One region of the Streptomyces sp. NPDC089799 genome, then DNA from elsewhere that is predicted to be linked to it. Evidence: riboswitches for the same ligand, from Rfam matches in the RefSeq annotation. Region 1 holds a riboswitch; the other holds the start of a gene.
What was found. Region 1 has a riboswitch for S-adenosylmethionine ahead of AB0O36_RS17330 (aminotransferase class V-fold PLP-dependent enzyme). Riboswitches for the same ligand answer to the same signal wherever they lie in the genome.

Region 2: it holds a riboswitch for S-adenosylmethionine, as region 1 does, so the genes downstream of both, thrC (threonine synthase) here and AB0O36_RS17330 (aminotransferase class V-fold PLP-dependent enzyme) in region 1, are expected to answer to the same signal.

What each region holds. Positions count from the first base shown of each region.
Region 1 is NZ_JBFBGR010000013.1:181,466-186,428, forward strand. Features, by position in the region: gene AB0O36_RS17320 (cytochrome bc complex cytochrome b subunit) at 1-221, shown strand, start outside; gene trpD (anthranilate phosphoribosyltransferase) at 404-1,468, shown strand; SAM riboswitch class IV at 1,555-1,671, shown strand; gene AB0O36_RS17330 (aminotransferase class V-fold PLP-dependent enzyme) at 1,914-3,362, shown strand; gene AB0O36_RS17335 (Lrp/AsnC ligand binding domain-containing protein) at 3,454-3,735, opposite strand; gene AB0O36_RS17340 (rhomboid family intramembrane serine protease) at 3,698-4,453, opposite strand; gene AB0O36_RS17345 (hypothetical protein) at 4,583-4,822, shown strand; gene AB0O36_RS17350 (NYN domain-containing protein) at 4,870-4,963, shown strand, end outside.
Region 2 is NZ_JBFBGR010000021.1:83,725-88,687, forward strand. Features, by position in the region: gene AB0O36_RS23005 (trehalose-6-phosphate synthase) at 1-598, opposite strand, end outside; gene AB0O36_RS23010 (glucosyl-3-phosphoglycerate synthase) at 670-1,674, opposite strand; SAM riboswitch class I at 1,839-1,988, shown strand; gene thrC (threonine synthase) at 2,006-3,280, shown strand; gene AB0O36_RS23020 (ubiquitin-like small modifier protein 1) at 3,317-3,595, shown strand; gene AB0O36_RS23025 (cold-shock protein) at 4,039-4,245, shown strand; gene groL (chaperonin GroEL) at 4,599-4,963, shown strand, end outside.

The sequences.
Region 1 (4,963 bases):
CGCTCTCGCAGGGCGAGCTGCACAAGCTCACCTCGCACCACCAGTACACGCCGCTGGAGATCGGCCCGACGGTCGACGAGAACGGTGTCGAGCGCAAGGTGGGCGCGGTCGAGAAGCTCCGCGCCAAGCTCAGCCGCGGCTGGTACGGCGAGGGCACGCAGATCGACAAGCCCTCCGCCGAGGAGTACAAGGAGATCCAGAGCGGCCACGGCCACCACTGATCCGGCCGGATCCCCGGCGGATCCACCGGTTGATCTCCCAAGCCCCGTATCAGGCTGAAAACAGATCGCCACGGCGAGAGCCCCGTCCAGTCGCTGGACGGGGCTCTCTGCCGTCCGCGCCCGCTGGATACGCTTGAGTTCCCGTTGATTCCCACAAGCGACCGATGACCCAGGAGCGGACCATGAACGTGGTGACCCAGACAGGCCGCGACGACGTGGCGGCCAGGTCCTGGCCGGCCGTCCTCGAAGCCCTTCTGACCGGCAACGATCTCGCTGCCGAGGACACCGAATGGGCCATGGACCAGATCATGCGGGGGCAGGCCACCGACGCCCAGATCGCCGGCTTCGCGGTCGCCCTGCGGGCCAAGGGCGAGACCGTCGCGGAGATCAACGGCCTCGTCCGCGCCATGTACGAGCACGCCAACCTGATTGATATTCCGGGTCGTACCGTGGACATCGTCGGGACCGGCGGGGACGGCGCGAAAACGGTCAACATCTCCACGATGTCCTCCATCGTGGTGGCCGGCACCGGCGCCAAGGTGGTCAAGCACGGCAACCGGGCCTCGTCCTCCGCGAGCGGCGCCTCCGACGTGCTGGAGAAGCTCGGCGTCAACCTGGACCTCACCCCCGCCCGGGTGGCGGCGGTCGCCGAGGAGGCCGGGGTCACCTTCTGCTTCGCGGTCAAGTTCCACCCCGCGCTGCGGCACGTCGCCGCGGCCCGCCGCGAGCTCGGCATCCGCACCACCTTCAACTTCCTCGGCCCGCTGACCAACCCGGCCCGGGTGCGCGCGCAGGCGACCGGCGTGGCCGACGCCCGGATGGCACCCATCGTGGCCGGCGTGCTCGCCGAGCGGGGCTCCTCCGCGCTGGTCTTCCGCGGCGACGACGGCCTGGACGAGCTCACCACCACCGCCACCTCGCGGGTCTGGTGGGTGCGCGACGGCCGGGTCGACGAGCAGGCCTTCGACCCGCGGGACGTCGGCATCCCGCTGGTCGACGTATCCGAACTGCGCGGCGCCGACGCCTCGTACAACGCGGACGTGGCCCGGCGGCTGCTGACCGGGGAGACCGGCCCGGTGCGGGACGCGGTCCTGCTGAACTCGGCCGCGGCCCTGGTCGCCCTCGACCCGGGCACCGGCTCCCTGGAGGAGCAGCTGCGGGCCGGTATCGCCCGCGCCGCCGAGTCCATCGACTCGGGTGCGGCCCGCTCCGCGCTGGAGCGCTGGGTTCGCGCCAGCAACCTCTAGTTTCCGGCCTCCGTCGCGCGAGCCCCCGTCCACATGCCGGAACGGGGGCTTGCGCTTTCTCGATCATGTGGCAGGATTCTTGACCAGGTCACGAGTGACAGCGTCAAGGCCCCGGCTCGCTGTCCGGCAACCCTCCTTCCGTGGCGGGGTGCCCCGGGTGATGACCAGGTCGTGGACAGCAAGGTCCACGGCAAGCGCGGATCCCTCGACACCAGGGGTCCTGGTCTCTCGAGGAGCGTTTTCCGTGAGCAAGCGAATGCGATAGGCGCCTAGCGCCCTTTCTTCCCCCCTCGGAACAGGGTTCCTTCCGCATGCCCGCGCCATCTCCGCGGTCCCGCGGCCCCCTGGCGCCCCCGAGGCATTCCCGTACCCCGGTCGGCCGCCGCGCCGCACCCGCGTACGGCCAGCGAAGCCATTCAGCCCTGCCATCCCGGGAGACACCGCCATGTCCGCGTACGCCGACGCCGCCACCACCCTCACCTCCGCCGGCACTGCCGCCGCCGACTCCGCTGCCGCCACCGCCTGCTGCCGCACCGAGGTCGCCGGGTCCGCCCGTGCCGAAGGCTCCGCCGCACCGCTGCCCGTCCTCGGCCGCGACGTCACCGTCCCGCTCGTCACCGGCGGCGAAGTCACCTACGCCGCCCTGGACTACGCGGCCAGCGCCCCCGCCCTGCAGCGGGTCTGGGACGACGTCGCCGCGTACGCCCCGTACTACGGCAGCGTGCACCGCGGAGCCGGTTACCTCTCGCAGCTGTCCACCGACCTGTTCGAGCAGAGCCGCGCCACGGTCGCCGAGTTCCTCGACTGCCGGTCATCCGATCAGGTGATCTTCACGCGGTCCACCACGGACTCGCTGAACCTGCTGGCCCGGGCCCTGCCGGCCGGCTGCCGGGTCTTCGTCTTCGAGACCGAGCACCACGCCTCGCTGCTGCCGTGGGGAGACGCGCAGGTCACCTACCTCGACGCGCCGCGCACCCCGGGCGAAGCCGTCGAGACCCTGGAGCGGGCGCTGGCCGACCGCGACCCCTACGGCCCGGCCCTGGTCTGCGTCACCGGTGCCTCGAACGTCACCGGCGAGCTCTGGCCGGTGAAGGAACTGGCCGCGGCGGCCCACGCGCACGGCGCCCGGATCGTCCTGGACGCCGCCCAGCTGGCGCCCCACCACGCGGTGTCCGTCGCCGACCTCGACGTGGACTGGGTCGCCTTCTCCGGCCACAAGCTCTACGCGCCCTTCGGTTCGGGCGTGCTGGCCGGTCGCGCGGACTGGCTGCAGCAGGCGGAGCCGTACCTGGCCGGCGGCGGAGCCTCCCGTACGGTCGCGCGCCGTGAGGACGGTGGCGTGGACGTCGCATGGCACACCACCGCCGCCCGCCACGAGGCCGGCTCCCCGAACGTGATCGGCGTCTACGCCATCGCCTCGGCCTGCCGCGCCCTGACCGAAGCCGGCTTCGACACCCTGGTCGACCGGGAGCGGCAGCTGATCGCCAAGGTCCGGGCCGGCCTGGCCGACGTACCCGAGGTACGGGTCCTGTCGCTGTTCGGCGACGACGCCCCCCGCGTCGGCGTGATCTCCTTCGTGGTGGACGGCTGGAACAGCTCCCACTTCGCGGCGGCCCTTTCCGCCGAGTACGGCATCGGCGTCCGCGACGGCCTCTTCTGCGCGCACCCGCTGGTCCGCACCCTGCTGGGCGGCGAGGCGCAGCAGCCGGGCGAGTGCGGCGCCCCCGAGGCGGCCCCCGGCGAGCGGTCCCTGAACGCCATCCGGGTCAGCTTCGGCGCCGGCACCCCCGACGAGCACGTCGACCGGTTCGTCCGCGCGGTCCGCGAGCTGGTCACCGACGGCGCGAAGTGGCAGTACCGCACCGAGGAGGGCCGCTGCGTCCCGGCGGTCTGACCCCCATGAACTCCCGGCCCTGACTACCCGGGAAACCGCAGGCCCGGCGGGAGGAGCCCCCGCCGGGCCTGTCGGCTGTCCGCGACCGGTGCTAGGCGTCGAGACCGATCGCGAAGGCCGCCTCCAGGTCGTGCTGGGAGTAGGTGCGGAACGCGACGTGCGTGTCGGTGGCCTCGACGCCCTGGATCTTGCTGATCTTGCCCGGGATGATGTCCGCCAGGTTCTCGTGGCGGGCCACCCGGACGATGGCGATCAGGTCGTAGGTCCCCGTCACCGAGTAGACCTCGCTGACGTTCTCCAGGGCCGCGATCGATTCCGCGATCTCCGGAATACGGTCAACGCTGGTCTTGATGAGCACGATCGCGGTGATCACTTGTGGTGTCTCCCTCGGTGTCCGTCGCTGGTCGGCCCACTCTAGTCGTACGCCGATAGCGCACCCAGGCGTAGGCGAACCCCAGGGAGAAGCCCACCAGATGGGCCAGGTACGCCACCCCCGGCCCGCTGCCCGCACGGTGCGCCGCCAGCCACTGGAGGGCGAACCAGGACAGCAGCACCATCCACGCCGGGAAGCGCAGCGGCAGGAACAGCAGGAAGGGGAAGAGGCTGGTCACCCGGGCCCGCGGGAAGAGGCACAGGAACGCCCCCAGGACCGCCGAGATCGCCCCCGACGCGCCGACCAGGGTCTGCTCCTGCGAGGCGTGCGCCGCCGCGTACGCCACCAGCGACAGATAGCCCGTGCAGAGGGAGAAGAGCAGGAACTCCGCCCGGCCCATCCGCTCCTCGGTCATGGCCCCGAAGACGAAGAGGAACAGCATGTTGCCCAGCAGGTGCAGCCAGCTGCCGTGCACGAACAGCGCCGTCAGCGGGGTGAGCAGTTCGCGTATGCCGCCGCCGAACAGCTCGGCCGGCACCACCCCCCAGCGCCGGAAGTACTCCGTCCCCGACTCCACCAGTGCCTCGCCGGTCCCGTAGCCGGGATTCAGGCCCGAGGCCGGTCCGATCAGGAACACCGCAGAGCAGCCCGCGATCAGGGCGTGCGTGACCACCGGACCCCGGGCGGCCTCCCGCACGGTCCGCCACCTTACGATCATGCGAAGAGCATGGCGTAACCGGACGGATACCGATCGCATGCCCCGCCGATGCCGGGCGGGCCGTAGGGTTACGTGCTGCCGCCGGTGAGGCGGTTTACTTGAATGAGCGACGAAGGAGAGAACGGCATCATGACGGTCCCCCTGCCGACCGAGACGACCCGCTGGCGCTGCACGCTGTGCGGCAATCTCACCCGGTTCGACGTCACCCGTTCGTCCAAGGTCGTGGAGTACGTCCACCTCGACCTCGCGGGAGAGCCCAAGGTCGAGGAACGCGAGGTGGTCAATGAGACCATCGAGTCGGTCCGCTGCCGTTGGTGCAACGCGGTGGACCAGATCGAACTGGTGGACAGGCCGGGCGCGGACTCCTGAGGGGAGCGGCGGACCGAGGGAAGAAGAAACAACGGTAGGGGTGACGGATTGTGGAACCGGCAAGCGGTGCTGAGCCGGCCGACGGGGCCGGTGACGCCGCGGAGGTCCTCGACCGCCCGCTGCCGGAAGGCGTGCGGCGCA
Region 2 (4,963 bases), on a different contig from region 1:
CCAGCTCGTCGGCGCCGAGCAGGCCCCACAGCAGTTCCTCGCGGATGTCCTCGGGGAGCATCCGCATCTCGTCGGAGGTCGCCCACGGCGTGTGCGTGAAGTGGGAGATCCGCAGGTCGGGGCGGAGCTCCCGGAGCATGCCCGGGACCAGCGACAGCTGGTAGTCCTGCACCAGCACCGCCGCGCCCCCGTCGGCCTCCGCCGCCAGCGCCTCCGCGAACGCCCGGTTGTACGTCCGGTACGACTCCCAGCGGCGCCGGAACTCCGCGTCGAAGACCGGCTCGTGCGGGACGTCGTACAGCCCGTGGTGGGTGAACCACAGCACCGAGTTCGAGATGCCGTTGTACGCGTCGTGGTAGACGTCCGGGTCGATGGCCAGCATGCGGACGCCCGGTTCGGACACGCCCCGGCGGACCGCCTCGCGGTCGCCCTCGCTCAGGGCCGCGCAGATCCACAGCGCGTCCGGCTGCCCGTCGAGCGCGGCCGACAGGCCGGAGACCAGACCGCCCCCGCCGCGCCGGGCGCCGAGGGTGCCGTCCGCGGAGAGGTCGTACGAGAGCGGGCCGCGGTTCGCGGCGACGAGCAGCGGGGAAGACATGCGGCGAACCTAGCCCGGCCCGGGGTCGCTCAAACGTCCGTTGCGCCGGGTTGCGGGTGATGTGGCCGCCGTCACGCGACGCGGCGGGACGCGTACTCCTCGATCTCCGCCATCGGGGGCCGCTCCTCGGTGTCCACCGGGTAGGTGTGCGGCACGAAGCCGTCCGGGCCGCGTTCGAACTGGGTCAGGGCGGGCCGGACCAGATGGCCGCGGGAGAGCCGCACCTGGGCGGTGCGGTAGATCGCGGCGGCCATCCGGCCCAGCGCGCGGCCGTCCTGGTGGCGGTGGAGCCGGACGCCCACGTCGACCTGGGCGAGGGCGTCCAGGCCGGCCGTGTGCAGCGCGTCGACGAGGAGCCCGAGCTCCACGCCGTAGCCGACCGGGAAGGGGAGGCGTTCCAGCAGGGACCGGCGGACCGCGTACTCGCCGCCCAGCGGCTGTACGAATCCCGCCAGCTGCGGCCAGTGCAGGTTGAGCAGGGGGCGGGCCACCAGCTCGGTCACCCGGCCGCCCTGCTCGGCCCCGCCGGGACGGCCGTCACCCGCTCCGGGACCGGCGTCACCCGCTCCGGGACCGGCGGTGCCGAGCGGGCGGTCGTACATCGCCTTGACGAACTGGATGCCCGGGTCGGTCAGCAGCGGGCCGACGATCCCGGAGACGAAGACGGAGGAGAAGTCGCGCAGGTCGGCGTCGACGAAGCAGACGACGTCACCGGTGGTGGCCAGCAGCGAGCGCCACAGCACCTCGCCCTTGCCGGGCAGCGCGGGTATCCGGGGCAGGACCTCGTCCCGGTGCACCACCCGGGCGCCGGCCTTGGCGGCGACCTCGGCGGTCCGGTCGGTCGAACCCGAGTCGACCACCACCAGTTCGTCCACCAGCGGGACGGGCCGTCCGTCGATCAGGTCGCGCCGGATCACCTCGACGATCTCCCCGACGGTCGCCTCCTCGTCGAGTGCGGGCAGCACCACGCTGACCGTCGTCCCGGCTGCCCGCTTGGCGGAAAACAGCTGGTCGAGCGGCCTGTCGTCGGCGGACCAGGAGCGGTCTGCCAGCCAGCGCTCCACCTCTTGCAGCACTCCGGTACTCCCCAAACGTGATCCATCTCGCGGTTCGGACAGCTGTCTCAGCCACCCGCACCTTCGGTTACAGTCTTGAACAACGCGTCGGACCCTCGCATGCCGGGGGTGCCGCGCAGACAAACGCCCGGGTGCGCCATAGAGCGCGCGGCCCGGAGCCATACCGCTCATCCAGAGGGGCAGAGGGAAACGGCCCGTTGAAGCCCCGGCAACCCTCCAGTCGGTTCTCGCGACTGCGTCACGCAGCGAGGTCCCCGGCTAGGGAAGGTGCCAAATCCGTCTCGTGGCGAAGTGCGCCACGAGGAAGATGAGGAGAAAGGGCCTCGCCATCATGGCTGCACAGACTGTTGCCACCTCTGTCGATCTCGGACCCGCCGCCGCGCTTTCCTGTCGTGAGTGCGGCACCCGCTTCGAGCTCGGTCCCATCTTCGCGTGCGTCGAGTGCTTCGGCCCGCTCGAGGTTGCCTACGACCTGCCCGCCGGTGACCCCGAGGCCCTGCGTGCCGCGATCGAGGCCGGCCCCAACAACATCTGGCGCTACGCCCCGCTGCTGCCGGTCCCGGCCGATGTGGCGGAGAAGCCGAACCTGAACCCGGGCTTCACCAAGCTCGTGGACGCCGAGAACCTGGCCAAGGAGCTGGGCGTCACCGGCAAGCTCTACGTCAAGGACGACTCCGGCAACCCGACGCACTCCTTCAAGGACCGCGTCGTGGCGATCGCCGTCGAGGCCGCCCGCGCCTTCGGGTTCACCACCCTGTCCTGCTCCTCCACCGGCAACCTGGCCGGCGCCGTCGGCGCCGCGGCCGCCCGTTCCGGCTTCCGGTCCTGCGTGTTCATCCCGCACGACCTGGAGCAGGGCAAGGTCGTCATGGCCGCGGTGTACGGCGGCGACCTGGTCGGCATCGAGGGCAACTACGACGACGTCAACCGCTTCTGCTCCGAGCTCATCGGCGACCCGCTGGGCGAGGGCTGGGGCTTCGTCAACGTCAACCTGCGCCCGTACTACGGCGAGGGTTCGAAGACCCTGGCGTACGAGATCTGCGAGCAGCTCGGCTGGCAGCTGCCCGACCAGATCGTGATCCCGATCGCCTCCGGCTCGCAGCTCACCAAGATCGACAAGGGTCTGCAGGAGCTCATCAAGCTGGGTCTGGTCGAGGACAGGCCGTACAAGATCTTCGGTGCCCAGGCCGAGGGCTGCTCGCCCGTCTCCACCGCCTTCAAGGCCGGTCACGACGTGGTCCGCCCGCAGAAGCCGAAGACCATCGCCAAGTCCCTGGCGATCGGCAACCCGGCCGACGGCCCGTACGTGCTCGACATCGCCCGCCGCACCGGCGGCTACGTGGAGGACGTCAACGACGACCAGGTCGTCGAGGCCATCAAGCTGCTCGCGCAGACCGAGGGCATCTTCGCCGAGACCGCGGGCGGCGTGACCGTCGGCGTGACGAAGAAGCTCATCGAGAACGGGCAGATCGACCCCACGCTGACCACCGTCATCCTCAACACCGGTGACGGCCTCAAGACTCTCGACGCGGTCGCCGGGGACACCGGCCAGACCGCCGTCATCCGCCCCAGCCTGGACGCGTTCCGCACCGCCGGCCTGGCCTGACCACCCCCTACGCACTACCGGAAAGGCAGTGTCGCCATGAGCGTCAACGTCCGCATCCCCACCATCCTGCGCACCTACACCGGCGGCCGGGCCGAGGTTCCCGCCGAGGGCGCGACCCTCGCCGAGGTCATCGACTCCCTGGAGCAGAGCCACCCGGGTATCGCCGCGCGCGTCCTGGACGACCAGGGCAAGCTGCGCCGTTTCGTGAACGTCTACGTCAACGACGACGACGTGCGCTTCGAGGGCGGGCTGCAGACGGCGACGCCCGACGGTGCCGGCGTCTCCATCATTCCGGCCGTCGCGGGCGGTTGCTGACCTTCCGTACGGCCTTCCGCACGGGCTTCGGCATTGCCTTTCGCCGACTCTTCGGTAGCTGACACGCGCAACCCTGAATTGCCCCTTCCGCAAAAGCGGAGGGGGCAATTCTGCTTGGTTGGGCGCGGTAGAGTTGGGGAAGCCCCCTCCGCTGTTCTTGCCCGCTGCATATGAACGGGCGCCTCCATGGTCGACATCGGGCCAATGTGCGTGTGCGATATGGGGCTTTGGCGCGTTCTGTCCGGTCCGTGTTGCCCGAGAGAATGCCAAATTTTCCGGCTATTTCGACCTTTCATCATGTCCGGATTTCTCGTCGGAATGACCTGTTGCAGACAGCTCCGGTGCAGATACATTCAGCCGCGGTCGACGCGTTCCAACGCAAGTTCTGACCCGGGACCGCGAAGTGCGTTCCTGCGCAAGGGCCAGTAATAGGGGAGTTAGACATGGCTCAGGGCACCGTCAAGTGGTTCAACGCGGAGAAGGGCTACGGCTTCATCGCGGTCGACGGTGGTGCGGATGTGTTCGTCCACTACAGCGCCATCCAGATGGACGGGTACCGCACCCTTGAAGAGGGTCAGCGGGTCGAATTCGAGATCTCGCAGGGCCAGAAGGGCCCGCAGGCCGACATGGTCAAGCTCGCGCAGGTCTGATCCAACGGCGTTCGACCACCGAAGGCGTACCCCGAGGGGCCCGCATCCCGGACAGGGATGCGGGCCCCTCGCGTGTCCGCCGGCCCCTCCCGGTCCTCGCCGGCCCGCTCACCTGCACCTTCTCGCCGGGTTGTCGCCGCGTTGTCCGGAGGTCGCCGGACTCGCTTGCACTCGTGGGGGTCGAGTGCTAATCATTGGCGTTAGCACTCTCCGGGTGAGAGTGATAAAGACGAGGACCGGGTCGGTGAGGCCCGCAGGGCCGGCGGGAAGGAACCGCCGGGCAGGCAGGCCGTCCGTCGCGGGCGCCACACGGTCCGAAGGCAATCCACCCCAGTCCGGGAGGACCACTTCACATGGCCAAGATCATCGCGTTCGACGAGGAGGCCCGGCGCGGTCTTGAGCGTGGCATGAACCAGCTCGCCGACGCCGTCAAGGTCACCCTTGGCCCCAAGGGCCGCAACGTCGTCCTTGAGAAGAAGTGGGGCGCTCCCACGATCACCAACGATGGTGTGTCCATCGCCAAGGAGATCGAGCTGGAGGACCCGTACGAGAAGATCGGCGCCGAGCTGGTCAAGGAAGTCGCCAAGAAGACGGACGACGTCGCCGGCGACGGTACGACCACCGCGACCGTTCTGGCCCAGGCCCTGGTCCGCGAGGGCCTGCGCAACGTGGCCGCCGGCGCCAACCCGATGGCCCTCAAGCGCGGCATCGAGAAGGC